Regions from separate parts of the Streptomyces sp. 8N616 genome, predicted to be linked through region 1. Evidence: riboswitches for the same ligand, from Rfam matches in the RefSeq annotation. Region 1 holds a riboswitch; each other region holds the start of a gene.
What was found. Region 1 has a riboswitch for cobalamin ahead of ACTWQC_RS01375 (cobalamin biosynthesis protein). Riboswitches for the same ligand answer to the same signal wherever they lie in the genome.

Region 1 (10,358 bases):
GCCCGCACGGCCGGCGCCTTGGCCGGGTCGAGATCGCTCACGAGCGCGTACTCGTCGAGCAGCTGCTCCAGCTTGGCGAGGTCGCCGTAGGTGTCGGCGCGCGCCATCGGCGGTACGAGGTGGTCGACGACCGTGGCGTGGCCGCGGCGCTTGGCCTGGGTGCCCTCGCCCGGGTCGTTGACGATGAACGGATAGACCAGAGGCAGGTCGCCCAGGACGGCGTCCGGGCCGCAGGACGCGGACAAGCCCAGGCCCTTGCCGGGCAGCCACTCCATGGTGCCGTGCTTGCCCATGTGGACGACGGCGTCGGCCCGGTAGGTGTTTTCCAGCCAGCGGTAGGCCGCCAGGTAGTGGTGCGAGGGCGGCATGTCCGGGTCGTGGTAGATCGCGATCGGGTTCTCGCCGAAGCCGCGCGGCGGCTGGATCATCACCACGACATTGCCGAACTGGAGCGAGGCGAGAACGATCTCGTCGCCGTCGACGTAGAGCGAGCCCGGCGGCTCTCCCCAGTGCTCCAGCATGCTGTCGCGCAGCTCGGGCTCCAGCTGCGCGAACCACTCCTGGTAGTCGGCCAGCGGCACGCGCGCGGGGGCGGCGGCGAGCTGCTCCTCGGTCAGCCACTCGACGTCGTGGCCGCCCGCGGCGATGAGTCGATGAATCAACTCGTCGCCTTGGTCGGGATGGCCCTCGACCGCGTACCCGGCGTTCCGGAGCGCGTCGAGCACCCGTACCGCCGAGGCGGGCGTGTCCAGGCCCACGGCGTTGCCGACCCGCGAGTGCTTCGTCGGGTAGGCGGTGAAGACGACCGCGAGCTTCTTCTCCGCGTTCGGCTTGTGCCGCAGCGCCGCGTGGCGTACGGCGATTCCGGCGACGCGGGCCGCGCGCTCCGGGTCGGCGACGTACACCGGTACGTCGTCCTCGCCCGTCTCCTTGAAGGAGAACGGCACGGTGACCAGCCGCCCGTCGAACTCCGGGATCGCGACCTGCATGGCCGCGTCCAGCGGGGACAGCGCGGCGTCCGACTCCTCCCACGCGGCCCGCGAGGAGGTCAGGCACAGCCCCTGCAGCACCGGCACATCCAGCTCTGCCAGCGCGCCCACATCCCACGCCTCGTCGTCGCCCCCGGCCGACGCGTCGCTCGCTCGCGTGCCTCCCGCCGCCAGCACGGTCGCCACGATCGCGTCCGCCCGGCCCAGCAGCTCGTAGAGGCCCTGGTCCGCGCCCCGGAGCGAACCGCAGTACACGGGAAGCGCGTTGGCGCCCTTCGCCTCGATGGCATCGCACAGCACATCGACGAAGGCGGTGTTCCCGGACAGGTGGTGGGCCCGGTAGAAGAGGACCGCGACCGTGGGGCGTGCGGCATCGCGCGCGCGCTCCCCTTGTGCGCCTGCTGTGTGCACGCCGAACGTCGGCATCTGCCGCGGCGGTTCGAAGCCCTCGCCGCTCATCAGCACGGTGTCGGACAGGAACCGCGCGAGCTCGGCGAGGTTCGACGGGCCGCCCTCCACGAGGTAGCGCAGCGCCTCGGCCACGACACCGGCCGGGACCGACGACTCGGCCATCAGCTCCGCGTCCGGCACGGATTCACCGCCCAGCAGCACGGTCGGCACGCCCGACGCGCGCAGCGCCGCGAGCCCGTCCTCCCAGGCCCGCTTGCCGCCCAGCAGCCGTACGACGGCGATGTCCGCGCCGTCGAGCAGGCCCGGCAGATCGGCCTCGGCATCCACGCGCGCGGGATTGCCGATCCGGTACGCGGCGCCGGAGGCGCGGGCCGCCAGCAGATCCGTATCGGCGGTGGACAGCAGCAGCACAGTGCTCACGGTGGCCCCTTCGATTCGTGCGTTGTCCTTCATGGCGCCCCCGGCGGAACGCTGTGACCCGGCATCCCCGGCGGAACGAACGGCAGCCCGGACGGCGCGCCGTCCTCGATCAACTGCAGCAGCGCGTCCGTATCGGCGTGTTCCTCGATCAGGTCGCCCAGGCGGTCCAGCTGCTCCTCGCGCAGCGCCCCGAACGACGTATCAGGAGCGGGTACGAAGCGGCGCCCGGCGTCCTTCGCGACGCGCCGCAGAAAGGCGCGCCGGAACCCGTCGCTCTCCAGCGAGCCGTGCCAGTGCGTGCCCCAGACGGGCCCGACCCTGCAGCCGTCGAGACCGCGGCCCCGGCCATCGGAGATGAACGCCTCGTCTCCGCCGGTCACCTCGGCCACGCCGTGGTGGATCTCGTAGCCCTCGACGCGCTCGCCCAGCGCCTCGCCCACCGGCCGCGCGAGGGTCTTCTCCGGCGCGAAGCGAACCCGTACGGGCAGGAGCCCGAGCCCGTCGACCGCCCCGGCCCGCGACTCGACGTCGTCCTCGATGCGCTCGCCCAGCATCTGGAAGCCTCCGCAGACGCCGAGCACCGGGCGGCCCTCGGCGGCACGCCGGGCGACGGCGGCGGCGATACCGCGCTCGCGCAGCCACTCCAGGGCGCGCACGGTGCCGCGGGTGCCGGGCAGCACGACCAGATCCGCGTCGGCCAGCTCCTCCGGGCGGTCGACGAACCGCACCACCACGCCCGGTTCCGCGGCCAGCGCGTCCACGTCGGTGAAGTTGGACATCAGCGGGACCGCGGCGACCGCCACCCGCAGCACGTCCTCGCCGTGCGGCGGGGCGACGACCGACTCGCGCACCGCGCCCCGCAGCGACACGCGCAGGCCGTCCTCCTCGTCGATGCCGAGCCCGTGCGCGTACGGCAGCACACCGAAGGTCCGCCGCCCGGTCAGCCCGCGCAGCATCTCCAACCCCGGCTCCAGGAGGGCGACATCGCCGCGGAACTTGTTGACCAGATACCCGGCGACGAGCGACTGGTCCTCGCGGCCGAGCAGCGCCGTCGTGCCGAAGAAGGAGGCGAAGACGCCGCCCCGGTCGATGTCCCCGACCACCACGACCGGCAGCCGAGCGGCCCGCGCCAGCCCCATGTTGACGATGTCGGTGCGCCGCAGATTGATCTCGGCCGGGCTCCCGGCCCCTTCACAGATCACTGCGTCATACGTGCCCCGCAGCTCCTCCAGGCACGCCACGACGGTGCCGAGCAGCTCCTCCTGCCGCCCTCCGTGGTAGCGGCTGGCGCTCAGCTCGCCCACCGGCTTGCCGAGCAGGACGACCTGGCTGCTGCGGTCGCTGCCGGGCTTGAGCAGTACGGGGTTCATGAGGGCCGTCGGCTCGATACGGGCGGCCGCGGCCTGCATGGCCTGGGCCCGCCCGATTTCGGCGCCTTCGCGTGTCACGAACGAATTCAGTGACATGTTCTGCGCCTTGAAGGGCGCGACGGATACGCCCTTGCGGGCCAGCCAGCGGCAGATGCCGGCTGTGACGACGCTCTTGCCCGCGTCGGATGTGGTCCCGGCGACCAGCAGCCCGCCGCCCCTGCGATTCATGACCGCTCCTTCCGGGCCCCGGGAACGCGCGCGTCCCGACCGCGCCGTCCCGCGAGCCCAAGCCGCCGTACGACCCCGCTCCCCGGCAACCCCGCCTCCGACCGCGCCGGTGCCGGCCCCTCCGCGCGCGGCCGCTGCGGCCCTGGACCCCTCAGCCCCGGACCCTCCGTCCCCGGGCGTTCCGCGTCCGGGATTTCCCACCCGCCCGCCCTGAAAGGGGCGTCCGGGTGGGAAAACCGTGCCGCAAGGCCGGTGTTCGCGGCGCGCCGGTCTCTCGCGCGGATGCGCGCTGCGTCGGCGGACGTGGCGCGCAGCGCGGTCCGGAGCGCGCCCGGCGCCGGTGGTGCGGCGCCAGCCCACGCCAGCCGTGCGCCCACGCACGCCGCCAGCGCGAGCGCGCTCACGCGCCGCGAAAGCCGTACCGCACGCTCGATGTCCTCCACCGCCACCGGGCGGTTGCCTTCCCCCAGCACAGGACGGTGCTCGACCCGGCCGCCGTACGCGAGGGTGCCCCCGAGCCGTACGCCCAGCGCGCCCGCGAACGCGGCTTCCACAGGACCGGCATTGGGGCTGGGGTGCTTGCGCGCATCGCGGCGCAGGACGCGCCACGCGCCGCGCGGGTCGGGACCCGCCAGTACGGCCAGCGCGGCGGTGAGCCGGGAGCCCGGGAAGCCCACGAGGTCGTCGAGGCGGGCCGAGGCCCAGCCGTAGCGCCGATGGCGCGGCGACTTGTGACCGACCATCGCGTCAAGGGTGTTGACCGCCCGGAACCCCACCAGCCCCGGCACGCCCGCCGCCGCGCCCCAGACCAGGGCGCCCACGACCGCGTCCGAGGTGTTCTCGGCGACGGACTCCACGACGGCGCGCGCGATCTGCCGCTCGTCCAGGGCCTGCGGGTCCCGGCCGCACAGGTGCGGGAGGCGGTCGCGGGCCACTTCGATGTCGCCTGCCGCCAGCGCGCCGCCCACGGCCCGCGCCTCGCGGCCGAGCGACGTGCCGCCCAGCACCGACCAGGTGGCGACGGCGGTCAGCGCCACGGCTGCCGCGGGGGAGCGGCGTACGGCGCGCGACAGCGCTGCTGCCGCGGCCACGGCGCCGCCCGCGCACACAGCGGCGTGCAGGGCGCCGTACGCGCGGTGGTCGCGCCACAAGCGCCGCTCGACGGCGGCCGCGGCCCGCCCGAAGGCGGCAACGGGGTGACCGCGCCGCGGATCGCCGGCGACGAGGTCGCAGGCGAAGCCCAGCGCGGCGCCGTACACGAAAGAGGCGTGTTCGGCACGCATCGGATCAGGACGCCGTCGTGCCTCGGAGGGAACGCGCGCGGGGGGCACGCGCGCGTAGGGAACACGGCCGTGGGGAACACGGGCGGCGGGAGAGCGCGACGACGGTTCTTGAGGAACGGCGGGTATGACGCGAACGGCGCGTACGGCGGCAGCCGGGCATGACGATATGTCCTCACTCAGGGTCCGCGCCCTGGCTCGACGTGACCGGCGGTGAGAGTCTCCTGGCTCCCGGATCGGCGCTTCCCCCGGCCTTCCAACCCGTCGCTAAGGGCCGTGACTTCTGGGGTGGGGGAGCGCTCCCCGGTGACAGTGGCGGGACCGCGCCGGATTCGCACCGGCTTCCTCTCCTGCCGCCGTTTGGCTCCGGCAGTCCACCACGGCCTGCGAACGCCCGTCAACTTGCCCCTTGACCTGCGGCAGGACCTCACACGCCCGCGGCCGGGGAACGACTGCGATCGTTCCCCGGCCGCGGGCACGAAGGGCTGCCGCCAACAGGGGCGGGTGGGGCCATCGTTGTCCCTGCGCGGAGACGGAAGCGGAGCCCGCTGCCGTCGCCCCACGTGCCCCCGCGCGCGTGGGGCGCATGACGAGCGGTGCCCGCGCAGGGGCGCATGGCGAGCGGCGCGGGGCTCCGTCAGGCGACGATCAGGTAAATCCCGTACGCGACGGCCGCAGCGCACAGCGCGTAGCAGGCGTACGCGCCCCCGCGCGCGAGGACCGGCGGTGCACCGGTCGCGGCGACCGTGCCGTCCGGCTGCGGCTGCGCCTTCCTGGAGCTGCCGACGATGCCGAGCGTGAACAGGCCGACCATCCCGACGGTGACCAGGAGGCTGACGCCGAAGACCTGGCCGAGTGCTGCCCAGTCGATGTCCATGCGGATGCTTCCTTCTTGCTCTCTCGACCGATCTCGATTGATCCCGGCGCCTAGGCCGTGACCTTGGCGGTGGCGGACTGGGACTTGGACTTGGACTGCGACTGGGGCGGCGCGCCGGCCGTCTCCTGGGCTCCGGTGGCGGCGGTGCCCACCGGCGGCGGGGAGACGGACTTGATGGCGGCCGTGACGACGCCCTCCGGCTCTGCGCCCTCGACGCCGTCGACGTCGTTGACGTTCGTGTGGTCGACCGGCCTGCGGCGCGAGGCGATCCAGATAGCGGCACAGGCCGCAAGCGCGAGCACGGCGACACCGGCGACACCCGCGGTGCCCTGCTTCGCCAGCAGCGCAGCGGCGCCGCCGACCACACCCGCGGCCGGCAGGGTCAGCCCCCAGGCCGCGAACATCCGGCCCGCCGTGGACCACCGCACCACGCCGCCCTTGCGGCCGAGCCCGGAGCCCATCACGGCGCCGGAGCAGACCTGGGTGGTGGAGAGGGCGAAGCCCAGGTGGGAGGAGGCCAGGATGGTGACCGCGGCGCCGGTCTGGGCGGCGAAGCCCTGCGGCGGCTGGATGTCGGTGAGGCCCTTGCCCATGGTGCGGATGATCCGCCAGCCGCCCAGGTAGGTGCCGAGCGCGATGGCGAGACCGGCCGAGGCGATGACCCACAGCGGCGGGGCGGCGTCCGGGGCGAGCGCGCCACCGGTGATCAGCGCCAGCGTCATCACACCCATGGTCTTCTGCGCGTCGTTGGTGCCGTGGGCCAGGGAGACCAGCGCGGCCGAGGCGATCTGCCCGGCGCGGTAGCCCTTGGCGGTGGCCTCCGGGTCGGCGTTCCGGGCGGCGCGGTAGGACAGCCGGGTCGCCAGCAGGGTGGCGATGCCCGCGACGACCGGCGCGGCGACGGCCGGGATCAGGACCTTCATGACGACCTCGTCGCCGTGGACGGCGCCGAGGCCCGCCGAGGCGACGGTCGCGCCGATCAGGCCGCCGAAGAGGGCGTGCGAGGAGCTGGAGGGGAGACCGGCCAGCCAGGTCAGCAGATTCCAGACGATGGCACCCACCAGACCCGCGAAGATCACTTCGGGCTGGATGCCGGATTCATCGACGATGCCTTTGGAGATGGTCGCCGCCACCTCGACCGAGAGGAACGCGCCGACGAGGTTGAGGACCGCCGACATCGCCACCGCGGTCTTGGGCCTGAGAGCCCCGGTGGAGATGGTGGTGGCCATGGCGTTGGCGGTGTCGTGGAAGCCGTTCGTAAAGTCGAACACCAAGGCCGTGATGATCACGATCCCGATGAGAAGCGTGATGTGTTCCATTCACCCAGGCAATCAGTTTGATGGTCAGTGGCTGCCGTGACCGTAGGGATGTCGAGTGAACGGAAGGTGAACTGGATGGGGCGTTGGGGTGCTGTCGTATCCATGGAGGTTGGATCTCGGCCGGGCGCAGAGCGGCACAAACCGACTGGTGGTGCCGCCACCGCTGAATTCTGTGAAACAGATCACTGTCTTTGAGGTGAACTTTGGAGTCGCTGCACAGCCCCTCGGCACCCCTGGTGGAGGCCTGGGCCGACGTTGTCGCCACGGCCCGCCGCACGGTGGCCGACGGCCTGGTCGTGGGCACCTCGGGGAACGTGTCCGCCCGCGTCGGGGACACCGTTCTCGTGACCCCGACCGGCGTGCCGTACGACCGGCTGGCTCCGGACGACCCCGTCGGCGTCGACCTCTCTGGCCGCCAGGTCCTCGGTGAACTCAAGCCCACCAGCGAGCTGCCCATGCACCTCGCCGTCTACCGCAACACCGGCGCCGCGGCCGTCGTCCACACCCATGCCGTCCACGCCACGGCCGTCTCCACCCTGGTCCCCGAGCTTCCGCCCATCCACTACATGACGGCGGCGCTCGGCGGACCGGTGCGCGTCGCCCGATACGCGCTCTACGGGAGCGACGAATTGGCCGAGAACATGCTCCGCGCGCTCCGCGACCGCAGCGGATGTCTGCTGCAGAACCACGGCACCGTCGTCCACGGCGACAGCCTCGACGAGGCGTACGACCGCACTGCGCAGCTGGAGTGGATGTGCAGGCTCTGGCTCGCCGCGCGCGCCGTACCCGGGCGTGAACCCAGCCTGCTGTCCCCGGACCAGCTCGCGGAGGTGGCGGAGAAGCTCCGCGGCTACGGCCAGGGCGACGGCGAGGGCAACCGCCGGCGCGACGGCGAGCGGAGCTGACCCCGCCGCGTCCCGGACCCGCGAAGCTGTCCGGGACCCGCGAAGGTGTCCGGGACCCGCGTAGGCGTCCGGGACCCGCGTAGGCGTCCCGGACCCGCGTACGCGTACGGTGTCCGCCCGCTGGCCGCTCGCTTGGCACCCGACCACACTGGTACGGATGCGCCTGCGTACAGCGGCGGCCGTGGCGGCCGCCACCCTCCTCGGTGCCGGCGCGGCCGCCGTGGCGGCCGGGCGGTACGCCTGTGACGCTGCCCTGAAACCCTCGCGCGTCCGGCCGCTGCCCACCGACCCGCAGCTCACCGTCCACGGCTCGGCCGCCGACCAGATCACGCTCACCCGCAGCCTGGCGTCGCTGCGGCCCGGCACGTACGGGCTGACCGGCGGCGACCGGCACGCGATCGTCGGGGCGGTGCTGAGGAACTCGCCGCACCCCGCGGACTCGGTCGTACGCCGCCTCGAGCGGGTCACATACGGCACGCTGGAGCCTGGCGACCGGATGTGGCTCACCCCGCAGGTCTACATCGGGAATCCGCGCGACGCCCTGGGACTCGACCACGCCGACGTGGACGTGCCCGGCGAACTCGGCGCGCTGCCCGCGTGGTTCGTACCCGGCGCCCGCGACACCTGGGTGATCACCGTGCACGGCCTCGGCACCAGCCGCGAACACCCCATGGTCGTCATGCCCTTCCTGCACCGGCACCGGTTCCCGATCCTCGACCTCGCCTACCGCGGCGACCTCGGAGCCCCCCGCTCCCCGGACGGCATCGGCCACCTCGGCGACACGGAGTGGCGCGACCTGGACGCGGCGATCCGCTACGCGGTGCGGTACGGGGCCGAGACGGTCGTGCTGTACGGCTGGTCGACGGGCGCCACGATGGCGCTGCACGCCGCGGCCGAGTCCGCCCTGCGGAACCGGATCAAGGGCCTCGTCCTCGACTCGCCCATCCTGGACTGGCAGGCGGCCGTACGGGCTCTCGCCGCGGCGGACGGCGCGCCGGGGCCGCTGCTGCCGCTGGCGGTACGGGCCGCCCAGGGGCGTACGGGTCTGGGCAGCGGGCGCCTCTTGGCGTCCGCCGACCCCGACCGGCTGTCCGTACCGGTGCTGATCATGCACGGCCCGGACGACACGATCGCTCCGTGGGACGCTTCGCGCGCCCTCGCGGAACGCCGTCCGGATCTGGTCACGCTGCTCCCCGTCGAACACGCCCCCCACGCGTCGATGTGGAACGCCGACCCCGAGTCCTACGAGGAAGCCCTCCGCCGCTTCCTCACCCCCCTGATGTAGCCCCGCCCCCACCTGCCCCTTTAGGGACGGGCGAACGCCCGCACGTCCCACCCACCCGGGTCGGACGGCCGCATCCCACCCACCCTTTAGGCCCGGTCGGCTGGCCGCAGTTCCCACCACCCACCCGCCGCCCCTTCAGGGGCGGGAAGTCACGCACCGCAGGCGCGGCACGGGGCGGGCTGCGCCACGCGGGCGTCCACGCGGGTGCCCCGACCGTGGCTCGCCGCACGGCGCTGCCGTCCAGGGATGCCGCCGTCCGGGGGTGCCGGGCCGGGTCCACCCGCCCTTTATGGGTGGGCGGGCGGGAAGTTGCGCACGCAGGCGCGGAGGACGGCCGTCGTGGCGGTCAGCCCCTGCGCGGCGCGGAGCCCCGTCCATCCGGGGCCGAGGTCGTGAGGAATCCGCGCGAGCGGATTCCGATTGGGCTTTCGGGCCGTCAACGGGAAGACTGCTCCCGTGACGTCCCGTACCCCGCGCGACTCCCGGCTCCGCCTTGTCCCCCGACGACCGATGTCCGCCGCCCGCCGGGCCGTGACGAACCGGCGCGCCCGGCCCGCGCCCAGGCCGCCCGAGGGCACGCCGCCGCGGGCCGAACTCGCCCGCCAGGCACGGACGGAGCTCGCCGGAGCCGTGCGGATCGCCCGCTGGGCGGACGCCGAGCGCGGCCGCGGCGCCCGCCTGCGGCCCGGCGGCAGCGGCGCGCTCAGCCGCGACGCCGCAGAAAGCGCCGCGGCCGCACTGAACCTGACTTCACATCAGGTACTGGCCGACTGGGACCGGGCGCGGCTCGCCGGGCTCATCGAGCTGTACGGCGAAACCGCCCGCCCCGGCTGGCGGCTGCAGGCCTGGGACCGGGACGACAGCGCCGCGCTGCGCGGCTGGGTCGCGCTCTTCGACGCGTGGTCGCTCGCCCACCCCGCCCCCTCGGCCTTCGCACCCACCCCCGTCGCGGAAGTCGTCGAGGCCGCGCCCCAGCTCCTGTCGCTCCTCCAGCTCTCGGACGGCGCCGTCTCGGTCTCCGCCCTTCAGGACCTGCTGGAGAAGCGCGTCGCCGAACTGCGCACCGAGCGCTGCGAGGTGCCCTACCCGGACAACAGCGCCTCCGACACGGTCGCCTCCGACACGGTCGCCCCCGACACGAGCACCCCATACACGCGCACCCCCGACACAAGCACCCCCGAGACCGAGCTGTCCCACGCCGACGGACCTCGGCCCGGCACCCTGCTCGACTGGGCGCTCGACGCTCTCGCCTCCGTCGGCGCGCTGACCGTCGA
Region 2 (10,358 bases), on a different contig from region 1:
AGCCCGCCTCCGCCAGCTCGCCCGCGATGCCCATCCGGGACCTCGCCGCCTCCAGGCTGATCACGTCCGCGTCCAGGGCCTCGATGGCGGGCAGGATTGCGCCGAACTCCGCGTAGCACATGTGCGTGTGCACCTGCGTGTCGGCCCGGACCCCGGCCGTGGTGAGCCGGAACGCCTCGGTGGCCCACGCCAGATACCCGGCCCGCGCGGACCGCCGCAGCGGCAGCAGCTCGCGCAGCGCGGGCTCGTCGACCTGCACCACCGCCGTGCCCGCCGCCTCCAGGTCGGCGACCTCGTCGCGCAGGGCGAGGGCCACCTGCCGGGCGGTCTCGGCGAGCGGCTGATCATCGCGTACGAAGGACCAGGCGAGCATGGTGACAGGACCTGTGAGCATGCCCTTGACCGGACGCTCCGTCAGGGACTGGGCGAAGCGCGTCCACTCCAGGGACATGGGCGCGGGCCGCGACACGTCCCCGGCGAGGATCGGCGGCCTGACATAGCGGGTGCCGTACGACTGGACCCAGCCGTGCCGGGTCGCCAGGAAGCCGTTCAGCTGCTCGGCGAAGAACTGCACCATGTCGTTGCGCTCGGGCTCGCCGTGCACCAGTACGTCCAGACCCGCCTTCTCCTGGAAGGCGATCACGTCCCGGATCTCCCGCTCGATGCGCTCCCGGTACTCGTCCTCGGTGAGGCGGCCGGTCCGCAGGCCCGCGCGGGCGGCTCGGAGTTCGGCGGTCTGCGGGAAGGAGCCGATCGTGGTCGTCGGCAGCGGAGGCAGGCCGAGCCGGGCGCGCTGGGCGGCGGCCCGTACCTCGTACGGCTGCGGGCGCCGGGTGTCCGCAGCCGTCACCGCCGCGCAGCGCTCCCGTACGGCCGCGTCGCGGGTGAGGGCGGAACCGGCACGCGAGGCGCGCGCGGCACGGGCAGCGGCGAGCTGCGGGGCCACCGCGTCCCGGCCGTCGTTCAGGGCGCGGGCGAGGACCGCGACCTCAGCCGTCTTCTGCCGCGCGAAGGACAGCCAGCGGGCGACCTGGGGGTCCAACTCCCGCTCGGCTGCCGCGTCCAGCGGCACATGCAGCAGCGAGCAGGAAGGCGCGGGGTCCACCCGCCCGGCCAGGCCCAGCAGCGTCGCGAGGGTGCCGAGTGCCTGCTCCAGATCGGCGGCCCAGACGTTGCGGCCGTCGACCACGCCCGCGATCAGGCGGCGGTCCTGCAGACCTCCTATGGCGGCGAGCGCGTCCACATTCGCCGCGGCCGGTCCGGTGAAGTCCAGGGCGAACCCCTCGACCGGGGAGTCCGCGAGCACCGGCAGCGCCTCGCCGAGCCCGTCGAAATACGAGGCGACGAGCAGCTTCGGCCGCGCGGGCACGGCGCCCAGGTCGCGGTAGGCCCGCGCGGTCGCGCTCAGCACCGCGCCCGGCTGGTCCTGGACGAGGACGGGCTCGTCCAGCTGCACCCACTCGGCCCCGGCCTCCCGCAGATCCGCGAGCAGCGACGCGTACACCGGCAGGAGCCGGTCCAGCAGAGTCAGCGGCTGGAAGCCCGGTGCGGCATCCGGGGCGGGCTTGGAGAGCAGCAGGAAGCTGACCGGCCCGAGCAGCACGGGGCGGGCGGTGAACCCCGCGTCCCGGGCCTCGGCGAATTCCCCCACCTGCTTGCGTGAGTCCGGGGCGAAGACGGTGTCCTGGCTCAACTCCGGTACGAGATAGTGGTAGTTGGTGTCGAACCACTTGGTCATCTCCAGCGGCTGCACATCCGCCGTGCCACGGGCCATGGCGAAGAAGGTGTCCAGCTCGCCGAGTCCGGCCGCGCGGTGCCGGGCCGGGACGGCGCCAACGGCCCATGCGGCGTCGAGGACGTGGTCGTAGAGCGAGAAATCGCCGGTGGGGATCTCGTCGATGCCCGCGTCGCGCAGCTCGCGCCGGACACCGGCGCGCAACGCGGCCGCCGTGCGCAGCAGTCCCTCCTGGGTGATGCGTCCTGCCCAGTAGCCCTCGACGGCCTTCTTCAGCTCCCGGTCGGGGCCCTGCCGGGGGTAGCCGTGCAGAGTCGCCCGCACGCGTGCGGTGTGCGGGGCCTGCGCGGTCTGCGGCGATGTCGCGGTCTGCGCTGTCTGTGCCGTCTGCGCGGTCTGTGAGTCGGTCACGGAACTCTCCTTCGCGAGTTCGTCAGCGACCTCGGGAAGGCGGAGCACGCGAAGACGGGAACGCTCGTACGTACGCCGTACGCCCCTGCCGCCGCCGACCCGCCCTCGAGGTCCCGGTTGGCCGCACCCCACGGCGGGGCACGGGCAGTGGCAGGTCTTCGGACTCGCGGGCGCGCCTGATGATCTTGCCAGGCACCTACTGGCCGTCGCTTCCCGGACGCCGGGCGTCCAGTGCGTAAGACGGCGGTCGTTCCCGCTCACCGCTGCGGGGCAGTTCCGGATTCCCACCGGATTCCCTCTTGCGACGCTCCCGCCTGGGGGGCGGGGCGAACCAGCTGCACGGCCAGCGTAACGCCTGTACGCAGATGATCAATGTGCCTGTGGACAACAGGATTCCGCGCCCCCAGGATTCCGCGCCCCGTGCGTAGGGTGATCGCATGCGCGTCGTATCGCTCGTGCCCTCCCTCACCGAGGCCGTGGCTGTCACCGCGCCCGGGCTGCTGGTCGGCGCCACTGCGTGGTGCAGCCACCCGGCGGGCCTCGACGTGGCACGGGTCAAGGGCACCAAGAACCCCGACGTGCCCGCGATCATCGGGCTCGCCCCCGACCTGGTGATCGCGAACGAGGAGGAGAACCGCGAGCCCGACCTGGCCGCGCTGCGCGACGCGGGGCTCGAGGTCCTCGTCACCGAAGTGCGCACGCTGGAGCAGGCGTTCGCCGAGCTGGTGCGGGTGCTGGTGCGCGGCTGCGGGCTGGCCCGGCCACGATGGCTGGACGAGGCGGAGGCCGCCTGGCAGGACGTGCGGCCGCCCGGGGACCGGCTGACGGCCGTCGTGCCGGTCTGGCGGCGGCCGTGGATGGTCCTCGGCCGCGACACCTTCGCGGGCGACCTCCTCGCGCGACTCGGCGTCGACAACATCTACGCCGGGCACGCCGACCGCTATCCGAAGATCCGGCTCGACGAACTCAACGCGGCGGGCGCGGACCTCGCCGTGCTGCCCGACGAGCCGTACGCCTTCGGGGCCGGCGACGGCCCCGAGGCCTTCCCCGGCCTGCCGTGCGCGCTCGTCAGCGGCCGCCATCTCACCTGGTACGGGCCGTCGTTGGCGCAGGCCCCGGACGTCATCGGCGCGGCGCTGCGAGCAGCCGGCCGCTGAGCGTGGCACGCAACGTGCGGAATCCGGCGACGGCCCAGGCCGCCACGAGCAGCGCGAAGAGCGCCGCGGCCGACCAGCCGTACGCGTCGAGGCCCGTGTGCCGGGCCAGCGCCTCGGCGCCCGTGACACAGGTGCCGACCGGGAACGTGAACGCCCACCACGTCATCGAGAACGGCATCCCGCGCCGCACTGCCCGTACGGTCAGCGCGGCGGCGAAGACGAGCCAGAGGAGGGCGAACCCCAGCACCGGCACGCCGTAGAGCACCGCGAACGCGCCCAGCGCCTCGGCGTACGGAGCCCGGACCGCGCCGCCGCGCGCCGCCTCCGCGAGCTGACCGGCCGCGGTCACCGACTGGCCGAGGGGCCCGAGCACGAGGAAGAGCGCCGGGGTGAGGGCGGGCGGCAGCGGGCCGTGGTGGAGCAGCCGGGCGACGATCAGGGGCAGGAGCAGGAGCGTGGCGAGCAGGCTCATGCCGAAGAGCGAGAAGCAGCCGAGCAGCATCGCCTCCCGCCACTGGCCCGCGGGCAGGTGCGGTACGAGCAGCGGGCCGAGCGCCGCGGGCACCATGGGCGCGACGACGGGCAGCAGCCACACGGGGGAGGCGTCGCCGGGCCCGATCCGGTGCCGGGTGACCATCAGATACGGGATCGCGGCCGCGGTGACCAGGCCGGCGGCCGTCCCCGCGGTGAACAGCGCGGCGGCCACGGCGAGGGCAGCGGGTCCGCCGATGAGATCGCGCCCCACGAGGAGCGTCGCGGCGCCGACCGCGGGGAACGCCATGGCCGGGCAGCCGTAGAAGGGCGCGATCGCGGGGTCGAGGAGATGGGCGCGGGCCCGGTCGCGGTGGCGTATCCAGTGCGCGGCGCGCGCGAGGAGCAGCGCGGCGAGCATGAGCGCGGCGAGCGCCCACACGGCGGTGATGACGGTGGTGAACACGGCGCTGGATACGGCCCGCAGGGCGGGCGGGGCGGGCAGGCCGGGGGAGCCGGGGGAGCCGGGGGAGCCGACCCGCAGACCGGCTCCGGCAGTGGCCACGATGGCGGTGCCCATGACGGTCGCGTACCAGTTGGGCCCGAGTTCGCGCACCGAGACCCGCGCCCGGCGCTCGGGGGCGGGCGCCGGCCCAGCGCCGGACAGGGGACGGGGGCGGGACTGCGCGAGGGTGGCCATGCGAGCACCCTCGCGGGCGCCCGGCCCGCCCACCAGGGACCACCGGGCTATGAGGGCATAACCTGGCTTTATGAGTAAGCGGCCCAGAGTCCCCGAGGACCCGCCCGAGCCGACTGCCGGGAAGCGGCGGCGCGAGGCCGCCGTACCCGGCGCGCCGCTCGCCCACCGGGTTCCCGACCTGGGCGCGCTGGAGTTGCTGCTCGCGGTCGCCCGGCTGGGCAGCTTGGGGCGCGCGGCCGGGGAGCTCGGGATCACACAGCCCGCCGCGAGCAGCCGTATCCGTTCCATGGAACGGCAGTTGGGCGTGGCGCTGGTGGACCGGTCCCCGCGCGGCTCCCGGCTCACCGACGCCGGTGTGCTCGTCACCGATTGGGCGCGCCGGATCGTCGACGCCGCCGAGGCCTTCGACGCCGGGGCACAGGCGCTGCGCGCCCGCCGCGACTCGCGGCTGCGGGTGGCAGCGAGCATGACCATCGCCGAGTACCTGCTGCCCGGCTGGCTGATCGCGCTGCGGTCACAGCGCCCCGGGACCGCCGTGTCGCTGCTCGCGGGGAACTCCGCCGCCGTCGCGCAGCGGCTCCTCTCCGACGACGCCGACCTCGGCTTCGTCGAGGGCCTCGACACGCTGCGGGGCCTCGACGGCGCCGTGATCGGACACGACCGGCTCGTCCTCGTCGCCGCCCCCGTCCACCGCTGGACCCGCCGCCGTAGTCCGGTCGGTGCGGACGAACTGGCCGCGACTCCGCTGATCCTGCGCGAGCGCGGCTCCGGCACCCGCCAGGTCCTCGACGCGGCTCTCGCCGCCCACGGCGGGCTCGCAGAACCCCTGCTGGAGCTGGCCTCGACCACGGCCGTGAAGGCCGCCGTGCTGAGCGGCGCCGGGCCGTCCGTCCTCAGCGAACTCGCCGTCGGCGAGGAGCTCGCCGCCCACCGGCTGGTCGAGATCGCCGTCGAGGGCGTCCCGCTGCGCCGCGATCTGCGCGCGGTCTGGCCCGCTGGCCGCCGCCCTGCGGGCCCGGCCCGCGACCTGCTGTCCCTCACGCGCCGGGCGCGCTGACGGCCGTACGGCTCCCCGCGGTGTCCCCCCCCCGCCCCGCCGCTCACCCCAGCTTTCTGCAGAGCAGCGCATCCGGTGTCTTCGACGATCCCACGCGCCCGGTGTACGCGACCCCGGCCGCGTACTCGTCGTCCGCGCACTGGCCCTTATAGCGGCCGTACGCGAAGTCGCCGCCCTTGGCCGCCGCCGGCCGGTCGTCGCCCCGGTCGAACCACACCGTCCGGCCGTTCGTGCCCAACGCCGTGCCCGCCTCCGCGCACAGGGCGGCGGAGACGGCGGCTCCGCGCACGCTGTAGCCGATGAGGAAGTGGCGGGCCGGGCACTGGAGTTTGGTGTACCCCGAGGCCCAGTCGCCGCCGCCCGGTTCGACGTACCGTTCGTCGCGGACGACCTCGTGCCCGCCCCCCGCGGGCCAGAGGCCGCGGGCGCCTGCGTCCGTGCACAGCCCACGGTTCCCGGTGTGGCTGAGCCCGGCGAGCCGCTGCCCGTCCGGGCACGCCGCCTTGCGCGCGCCGGAGTCCCAGTCCGGCAGCGCGCGCATCCGCAGCGACTGGACGAAGTCCCCGTGGTCGGGGCTCAGCATGGACCAGCGGTCGACCGGTTCGACCTCGCCGGTCTTTCCCCGGGAGTTGATCAGCCGGAGCCAGGCGGAGGCGCGCCAGTCGTCACCGTCGAACAGGCCCATGCGCTCACCCGCCGCGTTCCAGTGCAGCAGGGCCCAGCCGTTGCCCTTGCGGTTCTCGTGCCAGCCGACGAGCGGCCAGTACGCGAAGTCGGCGTCGGTCTCGACGAGATAGTCGACGAAGTTGCGGAACCAGGCCCGCTGCTTCTCGCCGGTCTCCTCCCGCCCGCCGGCCCCGAACTCGCTGATCCACACGGGGGCGGTGAAGTGCCGGTCGCGCACGGACGTGACGTAGAAGGCCTGCCGGTGCAGCACGTCGTACAGCTCGGCGCTGCTGAAGTCCCGGTAGCGGGGGTCGGAGGTCTCTCCGGCGCCGGTGGCGCCGCTGTGGTTCGGTCCCGTGTAGTCGTAGAAGTGGGCCGAGTACACGAGCTTGCCGGATGTGACCAGGGTGTGCGAGAGCCGCTGGACGGGCTCGAGGGTGGGGCGCCCGTGGGCGAGTCCGTCGACGGGGATGCCGGTCCAGTTGATGCCTTCGACGATGACGAGGAGGTCCGGGTTGCCCTCCTGGAGGATGCGGTCGCCGAGCCGCTGGGAGGCGGCGAACCAGTCGTGCCGGTCGCCCAGGCCCCAGTTGGGGTCGTCCCATACGGAGCGGCGCACCTCGTTGTAGAGGTCGGCGCCGGCCACGCGCGCGTTGTGCCGGTAGCGGCGCACCATGAACAGCCAGTCGCTCTCCCAGGTCGCGTCGCTCTGGCTCGCGTTCCAGCGCTCGTTGCCGTCCACGCCGCAGCACCAGCGCGAAGTGTTGGTGTGGTTGTTCAGGATCACCGCGAGGCCCGCGTCCGTCAGCGCCTTGACTGCGGCGTCGTAGACCTGGAGGGGGGTCTTGCCCCGGAGCTCCGGGTTGGCCGCCACCGCGGCGTCGGGGACCGGCCGCCGGTCGTGCACCATCTCGTTGGAGAAGGGCAGCCGGACGCTGTTCAGTCCCAGCTCGCGGAATCCGGCCACGATCTCACCGACCGGGGCCCGGTCCAGGCCGAGCGGCATACGGTCGGACTTCTCGCCCGCGTGGTTGCGGGCCGGGTCGTCGGGGCTGCCGGAGCCGGTCCACGTGCCGCTCGCGCCGTGCCAGTTCCCGGACTGAGCTTGAACCGGTGGCCGTCGGCGTCGACGATGTAGCGCCCTCTGGTGCTCAACGGGGGCGTCCAGGCCTCAGCGGGCCGTACGGCGGAAGAACCTCCGGAGGGACTGTCGGGGGGAGTGTCGGAGGAGCTTCCGGAGGGCCGGGCGGCGTGCGCGGCCGGCGGCTCGGCCCCGGCGCGCGGAACGGCCGCAGCCCCCACCAGAAGGCCCAGTACGGCGGCGGCCAGCGCCGACCTGATGACGGACTTTGTCACGGCCACCCGTTTCCCTCGCACCGGGGAGGGTCAGGGCCCCGGTGAGTTGGCATGTGTGTGCGCCTGGCATGTACGCGCCATGATGCGGTGCCCGGGCGAGGATGAACAGGGGCAACCGGCCGGAGTCTGACCTCAACCGGAACTCACAGCGACTGAGCCGCCGCCACCAGCGCCTCCATCAGCCGCAGGTCCTCGCCCGCCTCCGGGTGCCACTGCACGGCCAGGACGAAGCCACTTCCATCGCTGAGTTCCACCGCCTCCAGCGTGCCGTCCTCCGCGTGCGCGGAGGCCAGCAGCCCGCGCCCGAGCCGGTCGACCGCCTGGTGGTGGTACGTCGGCACGGCCATCGCCTCCGGCAGCACCTCGCTGAGCCGCGTCCCGGGCACCGGCTTGACCTCGTGGTGCTCGAACACCCCGGGCGGCCCGCAGTGCCCGTCGTGCCCGACCGACTCCGGCAGGTGCTGCATGAGCGTTCCGCCGAGGACGACGTTGAGCAACTGCATCCCGCGGCAGATCCCGAGCAGCGGCGTGCCGGTCGCGAGCGCCGCCTCGATCAGGGCGAGTTCCCAGGCGTCCCGCTCCCGGTAGGCAGGCCCGGTCTGCGGGTGCGGCTCGGCCCCGTACCGTTCGGGCTCCACGTCCGGGCCGCCCGAGATGACGAGCCCGTCGACCAGCGCCACCGCCGCCCTGGCCTGCTCCGGGTCGTCCGGTGGCAGCAGCGTGGCCAGACCACCCGCGTGCTGTACGAGGCGGTGGTACCCGGCGGGCAGCACAGCCGCCGGCAGATCCCAGACCCCCCAGCGCACCGAGGGCTCCAGGTACGTACTCAGGCCGATCACGGGTTTGGCCACGCTGCTTCCCCTGTCCAACGGTCGTCCGTCCGGTCGCCCCTCAGAATTCCAGTTCGTGCTCGATGGCGGCCAGTTCTTCGGGTGTGCCCTGGACTTTCGGGCCGGTGAACCACTTGCGGGCCGACACCAGCCACCAGGTACCGGCGAAGCCGAGGACGATGACGACGGCGAGGGGGGTGTAGTTGAAGGTGGCCGCCGTGACCGGGCTGGTCGTCGGCAGCATGAAGAGCACGGAGATGACCACCGTCCACGCGACGGCGATGACGCCGACGGGCCTGCTCCAGCGGCCGAGGTGCCACGGGCCGCGCTGGAACCGCTCGCCCTGCAGCAGGCGGAGGAACGTGGGCAGGACGTAAGCGATGTACAGGCCGATCACGGCGATCGAGGTGACGGCCGCGTACGCCGTGGCGTTCCACAGGTACGGCAGGCCCAGCAGGAAGGCGCCCCCGGCGGCCAGCCAGACCGCGTTGGTCGGGGTCTTGGTCCGCTTGTTGATGCGGTGCCACACCCGCGAGCCCGGCAGGGCGCCGTCCCGGGAGAAGGCGTAGATCATCCGTGAGTTGGCCGTGACCGACGACATGCCGCAGAAGAACTGGGCGCCGATCGCGATGAGCAGGAGCAGCTTGCCGCCGGTGACGCCGAGCGCGTCGATGAAGATCTGCGCCGGCGGGACGCCGGTCGCGCTGCTCAGCGCGCCGTCGTAGTCCTGGATGGCGAAGGTGATGCCGACCAGCAGAATCCAGCCGGCGACCAGGGAGACGAGGATCGACATCACGATGCCCCGCGGGCCGGCCTTGGCCGCGTCGTGCGTCTCCTCGGTCATGTGCGCCGAGGCGTCGTAGCCCGTGAAGGTGTACTGCGCGAGCAGCAGGCCCAGCAGTCCGACGTAGAGGCCGGAGTGCCAGCCGGTGTTGTTGACGAAGTGCGTGAAGACGAAGGAGGCGGACTGGTGCTCCGACGGCACGACGACCAGTGTGCCCACGATGACCAGCACGCCCACCACGTGCCACCACACGCTGACGTTGCCGAGGAGGGAGATCAGCTTCACGCCGAAGGTGTTCAGCAGGCCATGCGCCACCAGCACCAGACCGAACAGCATGATCGTGTGCTCCGGGGTGGCGGCGAAGCCGAACTGCAGATCCAGCAGCGCGTTCAGGAAGAACGCCGCTCCGAAGTCGATGCCCGCGGTCACCGCCACCTGGCCGAGGAAGTTGAACCAGCCGGTGAACCACGACCACGCCGGGCCGTGTCTGGGGGCCAGCTTCGCCGCCCAGTAGTACAGGCCGCCCGCTGTCGGGTAGCTGGAGCAGACCTCGGCCATGGCCAGGCCCACGAACAGCGTCATGATGCCGACCAGCGGCCAGCCCCAGGTGATCAGGGCCGGTCCTCCGGTGTTCATCCCGAAGCCGTACAGCGTCAGGCAGCCGGAGAGGACCGAGATGATGGTGAAAGAGATGGCGAAGTTGGAGAACGCCGACATCGAACGGGCGAGTTCCTGGGCGTACCCGAGCTCGTGCAGACGTTGTTCGTCGCCTGACGGCCGATGTTCCTGCTCCGGCTCCGTCGCGTGTTTGTCGATGGACACAGACGCCTCCTCAGGCTGGGGCCTGCCTGGAATTAAAGGTTTGAGGCGATACCATTGCCCCGGGGTGCGGCCGTACGCAAGGGGCATGCGTTAAACACCGGTTACGAAACGGCCTCGGCTGCCGGGACGGTGCTCGGGAACGGACCCGTCCGCACGCTCACGTCAGGAAGCCACGCAGCAGCGCCGCCGTACCCGCGCAGTGCTCCCGCATCACCTCGCGCGCCGCGTCCGCGTCCCCCTCGAGCACCGCCCCGACCAGCGCGGTGTGCTGCTGCTGCGAGTGCTCCAGATTGCGCACCAGCAGCGGTATGCAGTTCAGCAGGTCGTTGACGGTGGCGCGGACGGCCGCGTACTGGGCGGCGAGCGAGG
Region 3 (10,358 bases), on a different contig from region 1:
CACCACGAACGGGATGGCGCCCCAGACGACCAGGACGACGATGATCGTGAAGCCCTGCCAGGGGTCGAGGAACCAGTTGTGGCCCAGGAATTCGATCCCCGGGAGCTTGTCGATCAGGGTGTTGATCAGGCCGTAGTCGGAGTCGGACAGCCAGCGGAAGATGGAGGTCGCGACCAGCAGCGGCATCGACCAGGCGGCGACCAGCGCGCCGGTCAGCAGCAGCCGCACCCAGGCGGACAGACGCTGCATCAGCAGCGCGATGAGCAGCCCGAGCCCCATGGTCAGCAGCACGCAGACCGCCATGAAGAGCACCGTGCGGCCGGTGACCGACCAGAACTCCGCGTCGCCGAGGATGTCGGTGAACTGCTCGAAGCCCACCCACGGCGGGGAGTCCCCGGTCCACAGCTCCCGCCGCCCCATGTCCTGGAAGGACATGACCACGGTCTTGACCAGGGGGAACGCGAACACGGCAGCAATGGCCACGATCGCGGGGGCGATGAGCAGATACGGCAGTGCCGCGCCCGCTCTCCTGCCGCGGCGCGGCGACCCGGCCTTGGAGGCCGGCCGGGGGCCGGGTCTCCCGGGCGCGCGCGGGGCGCGCACCTCGGCCACCCCGGGGGGAGGAGCGGCTGCTCGTGTGTCGGCGGCAGTCACAGTGCTGACCTTCCGTTCGTTCTCTGCACCGGAGGGGGCGGCGGCAGGCAGGGGCCCCGGGTGCGGGCCCCCGCCTGCCGCGCATGGCGCGGTCGGACCGATCGGGTCAAGACGCCTTGTTGATCAGCTCGTTGATCTTCTCGTCGGCCTTCTTCGTGGCGTCGGCCACCGAGGTGCCCTTGAGGATGTCGAGCAGCATGACCTCGAGGACCTCCTCCTTCTCGATCGCGGTCCAGCCGGGGGCGATCGGGGTGAACCAGGCGTCCGGCACCGCATTGGCGATCGGAGCGGTGGACTCCTTCTGCTTCAGCGGCTCGAGCTGCTTGGTGTTGTTGGGGAGGATGTCCTTGGAGGCCAGGACCTCCTGGGACTTCTCGCTGGTGAAGAGGGAGATCCACTCCTGACCCAGGTCCTGGACCTCGGACTTGCTGACCACGGCGAGGTCCGAGCCGCCGATGAAGGAGGGCAGGGCCTTGCCGTTCGGTCCCGGCATACCGGCCGTCTTGATCTTGCCCTCGAGCTTCGGGTTGCCGTTGTTCTTGCCGTCGATGACGCTGCCGGCCTCCCAGCCGTTGCCGTAGAGGAGGGCGGCCTTCTCGTTGGCCATCACGTTGGCGTGGTCCTGCTCGTCCTTGGTCTGGTCACCCTTGTTGTACTTCTTGACCAGGTTGACGAAGTGCTCGATGCCCTGCTGCGCCTCGGGGGTGCTGAGGGTGGCCTTCCACTCCTTGGACCCCTCGTCGTACTCGGCGATCTGCCCGCCGTACGCAGCGACGTAGGACATCGCGGCGTACCAGTAGCGGCCGGGCAGGTAGAGCGAGGAGAAGCGCTTGTCCTTCTTGCCGTACTCGGCCTGGACCTTGTCGGCGGCCTTCAGGAGGTCGTCCTCGGTCTCCGGGAGCGCGTCCGAGCCGGTCGCCTTCTTGAACTGATCCGCGTTGTAGATGGCGACGCGCGCACCCGCGTAGTACGGCACGCAGAACTGCTTGCCCTCGAAGGTGCAGGTGTCCTTGAGGCCCTGGATCCAGGTGTCGGAGTTGTCGTACTTCTTGGGGTCGATCTCGGCGAGCGCCCCGTTGAGGATGTACGTCATGGTCTCGGTGTTCCCGAGCTCGACCACGTCGGGGAACTTGCTGCCGCCGAGTGCGGTGTCCAGCTTCTTGGCCTTGTCCGCCCACTGCTGGTACTGCACCTTGACGGTGACCTTCGGGTACTTCTTCTTGAACTGCGCATTGACGTCCTTGACCAGCTCGGGCCAGGTGCTCTGCGCGTCGACCATCAGCCAGACCGTGAGCGTCTCGTTCCGGTCCTTGGGATCCTTCGACGCCCCCGAGTCTTCCGACCCGCACGCCGCCACTCCGGTGATCATTGCCGCGACGCCGACCGCCGCGATGAGCTTGCGCCTCACGCCACCCTCCTTCAACGGATGCCAGAGAACTCCCCCACCCCCGTCAGGTCGCTGAGCCCTTGAACCGACTCGTTACGGGCGCGCACTGTGTGTGGCTCGGGGACATGGTCTTTAATGGTTTAGACCAGTGCTCGGCAGCTTGGCCTAGACCTTTTGGGGTGTCAAGGGTGTATAAGAGTCGCGTCGGCTCCGTTACCGGACCGACACCTGAGCTGGATGGCCGCCATTGGCCGGGACCGTGCCACGATGTGAGCCGCTGAGGACGGAGGAGCCGGTGACGGCAGCAGGACAGCAGTCGGGAAGGCTGGCCATGGAAACCGAAGGGGACAACGCCGAGGGCAACGGCAACAACGGCACCCTCGCCGCGCGGAGCGCGCGCGTGCCCAAGTACTACCGGCTCAAGCGTCATTTGCTGGAGATGACCGAGACGCTGCCGCCCGGCACGCCCGTACCCCCGGAGCGGACTCTCGCCGCCGAGTTCGACACCTCGCGTACGACCGTGCGCCAGGCCCTGCAGGAGCTGGTGGTCGAGGGGAGACTCGAGCGGATCCAGGGCAAGGGCACCTTCGTCGCCAAGCCCAAGGTCTCGCAGGCCCTGCAACTGACCTCCTACACCGAGGACATGCGGGCCCAGGGCCTCGAACCGGCCTCCCAGCTCCTGGACATCGGCTATGTCACCGCCGACGACCGGCTCGCGGGGCTGCTCGACATCGCGACCGGGGGGCGGGTGCTGCGCATTGAGCGGCTGCGGCTCGCGAGCGGCGAGCCGATGGCGATCGAGACGACACATTTGTCGGCAAAGCGATTCCCCGCGCTGCGCCGGAGCCTGGTCAAGTACACCTCGCTCTACACGGCGCTCGCGGAGGTCTACGACGTCCGGCTGGCAGAGGCCGAGGAGACGATCGAGACCTCGCTGGCCACGCCCCGCGAGGCCGGGCTGCTGGGTACGGACGTGGGGCTGCCGATGCTGATGCTGTCGCGGCACTCGCTGGACGCGGACGGCCGTCCGGTGGAGTGGGTGCGGTCGGTCTACCGCGGCGACCGCTACAAGTTCGTCGCGCGTCTGCAGCGCCCTCAGGGCTGATCAGCGGGAGCTCGGGACACCTCCGTGACCTGGGGGTTTGGCAACCGTGTCCGTACCGGTATGCGGACGGGTGGTGACGGTTCCCACACCGCTGGCTTAGATTTCCTGCGCGTTACACAGGAGTCGGCCGCAGGGACGGAGTTCGTTGCCATGCCAGAGCCAGCAACACCACCACAGACCCCCACGCGCAACCTGAATCCCAAATCCGTGGCGGTCTGGACGCTCGTCGCCCTGATAGGCGCGGCCGGCTGGGCCGTGCTGGCGCTCTCCCGGGGCGAAGAGGTCTCAGCGGCCTGGATGGTGGCGGCGGCCCTCGGCTCGTACGCCATCGCGTACCGCTTCTACGCGCGCTTCATCACCAACCGGGTCCTGAAGGTCGACAAGTCCCGGGCCACGCCCGCCGAGCGGCTCAACAACGGAGTGGACTTCCACCCGACCGACCGGCGGGTGCTGTTCGGCCACCACTTCGCGGCGGTCGCGGGCGCGGGCCCGCTGGTCGGCCCGGTCCTCGCGGCGCAGATGGGCTACCTGCCCGGCACCATCTGGATCATCGTCGGCGTGATCTTCGCCGGCGCGGTGCAGGACATGGTCACGCTGTTCTTCTCGATGCGCCGCAACGGCCGGTCGCTCGGCCAGATGGCGCGGGACGAGATCGGGCCCTTCGGCGGTGCCGCCGCCCTGGTCGCGGTCTTCGCGATCATGATCATTCTGCTGGCGGTGCTGGCGCTGGTCATCGTGAACGCCCTGGCGAACTCGCCGTGGGGCGTCTTCTCCATCGGCATGACCATACCGATCGCCCTCTTCATGGGCTTCTACCTGCGCGTACTGCGGCCGGGCCGGGTCACCGAGGTCTCCGCCATCGGCGTCGCGCTGCTGCTGCTCGCCATCGTCGCGGGCGGCTGGGTCGCCGAGTCCTCGCTCGCCGACTTCTTCACGCTGTCGCCGGGCGCCCTGGTCATCTGGATGGTCGTCTACGGCTTCGTGGCCTCCGTGCTGCCGGTGTGGATGCTGCTGGCGCCGCGCGACTACCTCTCGACCTTCATGAAGGTCGGAACGATCGCACTGCTGGCGCTCGGCGTCGTCATCGCGCTGCCGACGCTGAAGATGGACCCGGTGACCAGCTTCGCCACGAGCGGCAACGGGCCCGTCTTCGCCGGGTCGCTCTTCCCGTTCGTCTTCATCACCATCGCGTGCGGCGCGCTCTCCGGCTTCCACTCCCTGGTCTCCTCGGGCACCACCCCGAAGATGATCCAGAAGGAGACGCAGATCCGGATGGTCGGCTACGGCGCCATGCTGACCGAGTCGTTCGTCGCCGTCATGGCGATGATCACCGCCTGCATCATCGACCCCGGGCTGTACTTCGCGGTCAACTCGCCGGCGGGCGTAATCGGTTCGACGGTCGACTCGGCATCGCAGGCCGTGGCCGGCCTCGGCTTCTCCATCTCGCCCGACCAGCTCGCCGCGGCGGCCAAGTCGGTCGAGGAGCAGAGCCTCCTCTCCCGTACGGGCGGCGCGCCCACCTTCGCCCTCGGCATGTCGGAGATCTTCTCCTCGGTGATCGGCGGCGCCGGGCTGAAGGCGTTCTGGTACCACTTCGCGATCATGTTCGAGGCGCTGTTCATCCTCACCACGGTGGACGCGGGCACCCGGGTCGGGCGCTTCATGCTCCAGGACATGCTCGGCAACGTCTACAAGCCGTTCCGGCAGGTCAGTTGGAAGCCGGGCGTGTGGTTCGCCAGCGCCGTCGTCGTGGGCGGCTGGGGCTACTTCCTGTGGGTCGGCGTACACGACCCGCTGGGCGGCATCAACCAGCTCTTCCCGCTCTTCGGCATCGCCAACCAGCTGCTCGCGGCGGTCGCCCTGGCCGTCTGCACGACGCTGCTGGTGAAGTCCGGGCGGCTGAAGTGGGCCTGGGTCACGGCGGTTCCGCTGGCCTGGGACGCGGCGGTCACGCTGACCGCGAGCTGGCAGAAGGTCTTCTCCGACGACCCGCGGGTCGGCTTCTTCAAGCAGCGGGCCCTCAACCAGGAGGCCATCGACGCCGGGAAGGTCCTGCCGCCCGCCAAGAACATGGACGACATGCACACCATCGTCACCAACGCGACGGTGGACGGCGTGCTCGCGGCGCTCTTCGCGCTCCTCATCGTCGTGGTGATCGCCGACGCAGGCCGGGTCTGCTACAAGGCGATCCGCGACCCGCAGAGCGTCACGCTGCACGAAGTGCCATTCGAGGAGTCGAAGATCGTTGCCCCCGCTGGGCTCTTCCCGACCAAGGAGGAGAAGGCGGAGCTCGTGGCGGCCGGGGTCGGTGCGGACGCCGGTTCCGGGGAGCAGGGCGGAGCCCGCGACCGGGAGCCCCAGCCGTGAAAGGCGCGGCGGGCCTCCGCAGGACGGCCTCGAAGATCCGCTGGTTCTGGCGCGAGGCGTCGGGCGAGGCGACGTACGACCGGTACGTCGCCCACGCCCGGGCCCGTGACCCGCGGGCGGAGGTGCTGAGCCGACGCGAGTTCGAGCGGCAGCGCACCGATGCGCGGGAGGCCGACCCGCGGGAGGGCTTCCGCTGCTGTTGAACTCGTGGTCGTAGGACGGCCGCCGTACCCCGCCACCGGGGATTGCGGCGGCCGTTCGCCGTCAGCGCACCCAGTCCTTGAGAGGCGCGGTCTCCACGGTGATTCCCACGGGATCGGGCAGCTCGACGGCCTTGCCGAACGGCGGGTCTCGGTCTCGGCCTCGGCGGGGTGCTGCTGGTCGTCGGCGGCGTCTGGCGGGCCCTCGTCCACGCCCGCGTGGACGTACACCCTTCCCTTCATGGGAATGGTGGGCCTGGTCGCGGCGACCGTGGTGGAGCGTGTCCGCCGGCGGCTGCACGACAAGTGCCGTGCTCTTCACCGGGATCACCCTCTGCGCGGGCGGCGTCGCGCCCCCGTATTCCCCGGTTTCTGGGCCGCGATCGCGTGGGTGGTCGGCCGCTTCGCGATGTTCGGCAAGACACTGTCGCCGCTCCGGGCATGCTCGTGTGCACGGCGGCGGTGGCCGTGGTGCACGCGCCCGGGTCCGCGCCGCGGGCGTCCATCACCACGGAGTCCACGCCGACGGCGTCCGTGCCGTCGGCATCCGACGCGGCGTCCGGGCCCGCGGAATCTCCGGTGACGGGTGTCAGACGCCTCCTGCAGACTGATGCTCATGGACATCACGATTCGTGCCGCCCGCCCGGAGGAGTTCGACGCCCTCGGGGAGATCACGGCGGAGGCCTACCTGGGGGACGGGCTGCTCGACTTCGGGGCCTCGGACCCGTACCTGGAACAGCTGCGGGATGTCAGGAGCCGGGCTGAGCACACGGAGGTGCTGGTGGCGGCGGACGGGGCGAGCGATGAACTCCTCGGCGGGGTCGCGTTCGTAGCGCCGGGGAGCCCGTATGCGAACGTGGCCGGGCCCGGGGAGGCCGAGTTCCGGATGCTGGCGGTGGCGCCTGCGGCGCGGCGCCGCGGGGCCGCAGAGGGGCTCGTACGGGCGTGCCTGGAGCGGGCGCGGCAGCTGGGCCTCGGGCGTATGGTCCTGTCCAGCCAGCAGCGGATGCTGACGGCCCACCGGCTGTACGAGCGGCTGGGGTTCGTACGGGCTCCGGAGCGCGACTGGGAGCCGATACCCGGGTTCCCGCTGTGGGTGTTCACCGCCGAGCTCGGGACGGCGGCGGAGTAACTCACCCACCGCCTCTACCCCGTTCCCCCGCTGACACAATATGTAGGGGTGCGCACGGACGGCGACACAAGATGTATGCTCGTGCTCGCTGCCACCACAGGGGAATCCGGTGCGAATCCGGAACTGTCCCGCAACGGTGTGGATGTGCGTGTTCGCGCATGTCCCGAGTCCGAGGACCTGCCGGCAGCACCGCCCGGCTCGACCGGACCGGGCGGCGAATCGTCCCGGGTCTCGTGGGTTGGGCCGACGGACGCTGCGCGGTGTGCTGCCGCCCTTTCCCGGGGGTGACGTACGCCCGCACGCGCCCGTGGCGCACCACCCCTCGCGGCCCCAGCCGAGCGAGGGAGAGCCACGTGACCATCGCGCCCGCGGATCCTGCGTCACGCGAGTCCGTATCGGAGCCCGCCACAGCCGCGGTGACCGCACCAGCAGCCGTGGAGGCGGGCGTCGCCGGCGGCCCCGGCGCCGCCCTGCTGCGCACCCTGACCGACCTCACCGCCGACCTGCCCGCGACCGACCCGGGCCGGGTCGCCGCGGCCGCGCTCCGCGGCCGCCACGCGGGCTCCGACGAGGCCGAGTTGCGGGAGCTGGCCACAGAGGCGGCGGCCGGGCTCATCTCCGAGGACCCCGAGTACTCGCGGCTCGCCGCGCGCCTGCTCACCCGCGCCATCGCCGAAGAGGCCGCGAGCCAAGGCGCCGTCTCCTTCTCCGCCTCGGTCGCGACCGGCCACCGGGAGGGCCTGATCGCCGACGCCACGGCCGAGTTCGTCCGCGCCCACGCCGCCCGCCTCGACGCGCTCGTCGAGTCCGCCCTCGCCGGCGGCGCCGACGACCGGTTCGGCTACTTCGGTCTGCGCACCCTCCACAGCCGCTATCTGCTGCGCCACCCCATCACCCGTCAGGTCATCGAGACCCCGCAGCACTTCATGCTCCGTGTGGCCTGCGGACTCGCGGAGGACGGCTCGGAGCGGGCTGTCGGCGAAGTGGCCGCGCTCTACGGGCTGATGAGCCGCCTCGACTACCTCCCCAGCTCCCCCACCCTCTTCAACTCCGGTACCCGCCACCCGCAGATGTCCTCCTGCTATTTGCTGGACTCCCCGCTGGACGAGCTCGACTCGATCTACGAGCGCTACCACCAGATCGCGCGGCTCTCGAAGCACGCGGGCGGCATCGGCCTGCCGTACAGCCGCGTCCGCTCGCGCGGCTCGCTGATCCGCGGCACGAACGGGCACTCCAACGGCATCGTGCCGTTCCTGCGCACCCTCGACGCCTCCGTCGCCGCGGTCAACCAGGGCGGGCGGCGCAAGGGCGCGGCCTGCGTCTACCTCGAGACCTGGCACGCGGACATCGAGGAGTTCCTGGAGCTGCGCGACAACACCGGCGAGGACGCGCGCCGCACCCACAACCTCAACCTCGCGCACTGGATCCCGGACGAGTTCATGCGCAGGGTCGAGGCGGACGGGCCGTGGTCGCTGTTCTCGCCCGCGGACGTACCGGAGCTGGTCGACCTGTGGGGCGCGGAGTTCGACGCCGCGTACCGGAAGGCGGAGGCGGAGGGCCGCTACGTCAAGCAGATCCCGGCCCGCCAGGTCTACGCCCGGATGATGCGCACCCTCGCGCAGACCGGCAACGGCTGGATGACCTTCAAGGACGCCGCGAACCGGACCGCCAACCAGACCGCCGAGCCCGGCAGGGTCGTCCACTCCTCCAACCTCTGCACCGAGATCCTCGAGGTCACGGAGGACGGCGAGACCGCCGTCTGCAACCTCGGCTCGGTCAACCTCGCCGCCCACCTGGGCGAGGACGGCGAGATGGACTGGGAGCGGCTCGACGCCACCGTCCGTACCGCCGTGACCTTCCTCGACCGGGTCGTCGACATCAACTTCTACCCCACGCCGCAGGCCGCGGCCTCCAACGAGCGCTGGCGGCCGGTGGGCCTCGGCGTGATGGGCCTCCAGGACGTCTTCTTCCGGCTGAAGCTGTCCTTCGACTCCCCCGAGGCCGCCCGGCTCTCCACGCAGATCGCCGAGCGCATCATGCTGGCGGCGTACGAGGCGTCGTGCGCCCTCGCCGAGCGGCACGGCCCTCCCCCCGCCTGGTCCGCCACCCGCGCCGCGCGTGGCGTCCTGCACCCCGACCACTACGCCGCGCAGCCGCGCTGGCCCGAGCGGTGGGCCGCGCTGCGCGCCCGTATCGCCCGGACCGGCATGCGCAATGCGCTGCTGCTGGCGATTGCGCCGACGGCGACGATCGCCTCCATTGCGGGCGTGTACGAGTGCATCGAGCCGCAGGTGTCCAACCTCTTCAAGCGCGAGACGCTGTCGGGCGAGTTCCTCCAGGTCAACTCCTACCTGGTGGCGGAGCTCAAGCGGCTCGGCGTGTGGGACGCGCAGACCCGGGAGGCGCTGCGCGAGTCCAACGGCTCGGTGCAGGACTTCACCTGGATTCCGGAGGACGTACGGGCGCTGTACCGGACGGCGTGGGAGATCCCGCAGCGGGCGCTGATCGACATGGGCGCGGCCCGTACGCCGTACCTCGACCAGAGCCAGTCGCTGAACCTCTTCATGGCTTCACCGACCATCGGCAAGCTCAGCTCGATGTACGCGTACGCGTGGAAGAAGGGCCTGAAGACCACGTACTACCTGCGGTCGCGCCCGGCGACGCGGATCGCCCAGTCCGCGCGCGCCGCCACCGCGGCGACGGCCGACACCGCCGCCACCGCGGCGACCGCGGCGACCGCGGCGACCGCGGCGACCATTCCAGTCCAGCAGGCCGCCCCCGACGAGGCGGTCGCCTGCTCCCTTGAGAACCCCGAGTCCTGCGAGGCCTGCCAGTAAATGAGTGCCCACCCGTCACCCGACCACCACCCCTCGAAGACGGCGCTTCGCGCCGACACCTCTACCTCCAAAAACCTTCTCGACCCGGGCTTCGAGCTGACCCTGCGTCCCATGCGCTACCCGGACTTCTACGAGCGCTACCGCGACGCGATCAAGAACACCTGGACCGTGGAGGAGGTTGACCTCCACTCCGACGTGGCCGACCTCGCCAAACTCTCCGCGGGCGAACAGCACATGATCGGCCGCCTGGTCGCCTTCTTCGCGACCGGCGACTCGATCGTCGCCAACAACCTCGTCCTCACCCTCTACAAGCACATCAACTCCCCAGAGGCGCGTCTCTATCTCTCCCGCCAGCTCTTCGAGGAGGCCGTCCACGTCCAGTTCTACTTGACGCTGCTGGACACCTACCTCCCCGACCCCGACGACCGCACGGCCGCCTTCGCCGCGGTCGAGAACATCCCGTCCATCCGCGAGAAGGCGCAGTTCTGCTTCCGGTGGATGGACTCGGTGGAAGAGATCGACCGGCTGCGCACGAAGGAGGACCGGCGCCGCTTCCTGCTCAATCTGATCTGCTTCGCGGCGTGCATCGAGGGCCTGTTCTTCTACGGTGCCTTCGCCTACGTCTACTGGTTCCGCTCGCGCGGTCTGCTGCACGGCCTGGCGACCGGTACGAACT

Region 2: another riboswitch for cobalamin. It lies ahead of metE (5-methyltetrahydropteroyltriglutamate--homocysteine S-methyltransferase); the one in region 1 lies ahead of ACTWQC_RS01375 (cobalamin biosynthesis protein).
Region 3: another riboswitch for cobalamin. It lies ahead of ACTWQC_RS26820 (ribonucleoside-diphosphate reductase subunit alpha); the one in region 1 lies ahead of ACTWQC_RS01375 (cobalamin biosynthesis protein).

The regions. Positions count from the first base shown of each region.
Region 1 is NZ_JBQQBY010000001.1:310,982-321,339, forward strand. Features, by position in the region: gene cobN (cobaltochelatase subunit CobN) at 1-1,820, opposite strand, end outside; gene ACTWQC_RS01370 (cobyric acid synthase) at 1,850-3,418, opposite strand; partial or broken gene ACTWQC_RS01375 (cobalamin biosynthesis protein) at 3,778-4,701, opposite strand; cobalamin riboswitch at 4,916-5,046, opposite strand; gene ACTWQC_RS01380 (hypothetical protein) at 5,336-5,575, opposite strand; gene ACTWQC_RS01385 (inorganic phosphate transporter) at 5,626-6,894, opposite strand; gene ACTWQC_RS01390 (class II aldolase/adducin family protein) at 7,098-7,799, shown strand; gene ACTWQC_RS01395 (alpha/beta hydrolase) at 7,957-9,084, shown strand; gene ACTWQC_RS01400 (hypothetical protein) at 9,541-10,358, shown strand, end outside.
Region 2 is NZ_JBQQBY010000046.1:31,385-41,742, reverse strand. Features, by position in the region: gene metE (5-methyltetrahydropteroyltriglutamate--homocysteine S-methyltransferase) at 1-2,059, opposite strand, end outside; cobalamin riboswitch at 2,279-2,498, opposite strand; gene ACTWQC_RS31415 (helical backbone metal receptor) at 2,584-3,303, shown strand; gene ACTWQC_RS31410 (TDT family transporter) at 3,269-4,474, opposite strand; gene ACTWQC_RS31405 (LysR family transcriptional regulator) at 4,545-5,531, shown strand; partial or broken gene ACTWQC_RS31400 (glycoside hydrolase family 5 protein) at 5,575-7,502, opposite strand; gene ACTWQC_RS31395 (gamma-glutamyl-gamma-aminobutyrate hydrolase family protein) at 7,697-8,404, opposite strand; gene ACTWQC_RS31390 (amino acid permease) at 8,445-9,884, opposite strand; gene ACTWQC_RS31385 (FadR/GntR family transcriptional regulator) at 10,147-10,358, opposite strand, start outside.
Region 3 is NZ_JBQQBY010000033.1:69,686-80,043, forward strand. Features, by position in the region: gene ACTWQC_RS26790 (carbohydrate ABC transporter permease) at 1-654, opposite strand, end outside; gene ACTWQC_RS26795 (sugar ABC transporter substrate-binding protein) at 761-2,062, opposite strand; gene ACTWQC_RS26800 (GntR family transcriptional regulator) at 2,373-3,146, shown strand; gene ACTWQC_RS26805 (carbon starvation CstA family protein) at 3,297-5,513, shown strand; gene ACTWQC_RS26810 (YbdD/YjiX family protein) at 5,510-5,716, shown strand; gene ACTWQC_RS26815 (GNAT family N-acetyltransferase) at 6,330-6,845, shown strand; cobalamin riboswitch at 6,914-7,044, shown strand; gene ACTWQC_RS26820 (ribonucleoside-diphosphate reductase subunit alpha) at 7,199-9,682, shown strand; gene ACTWQC_RS26825 (ribonucleotide-diphosphate reductase subunit beta) at 9,683-10,358, shown strand, end outside.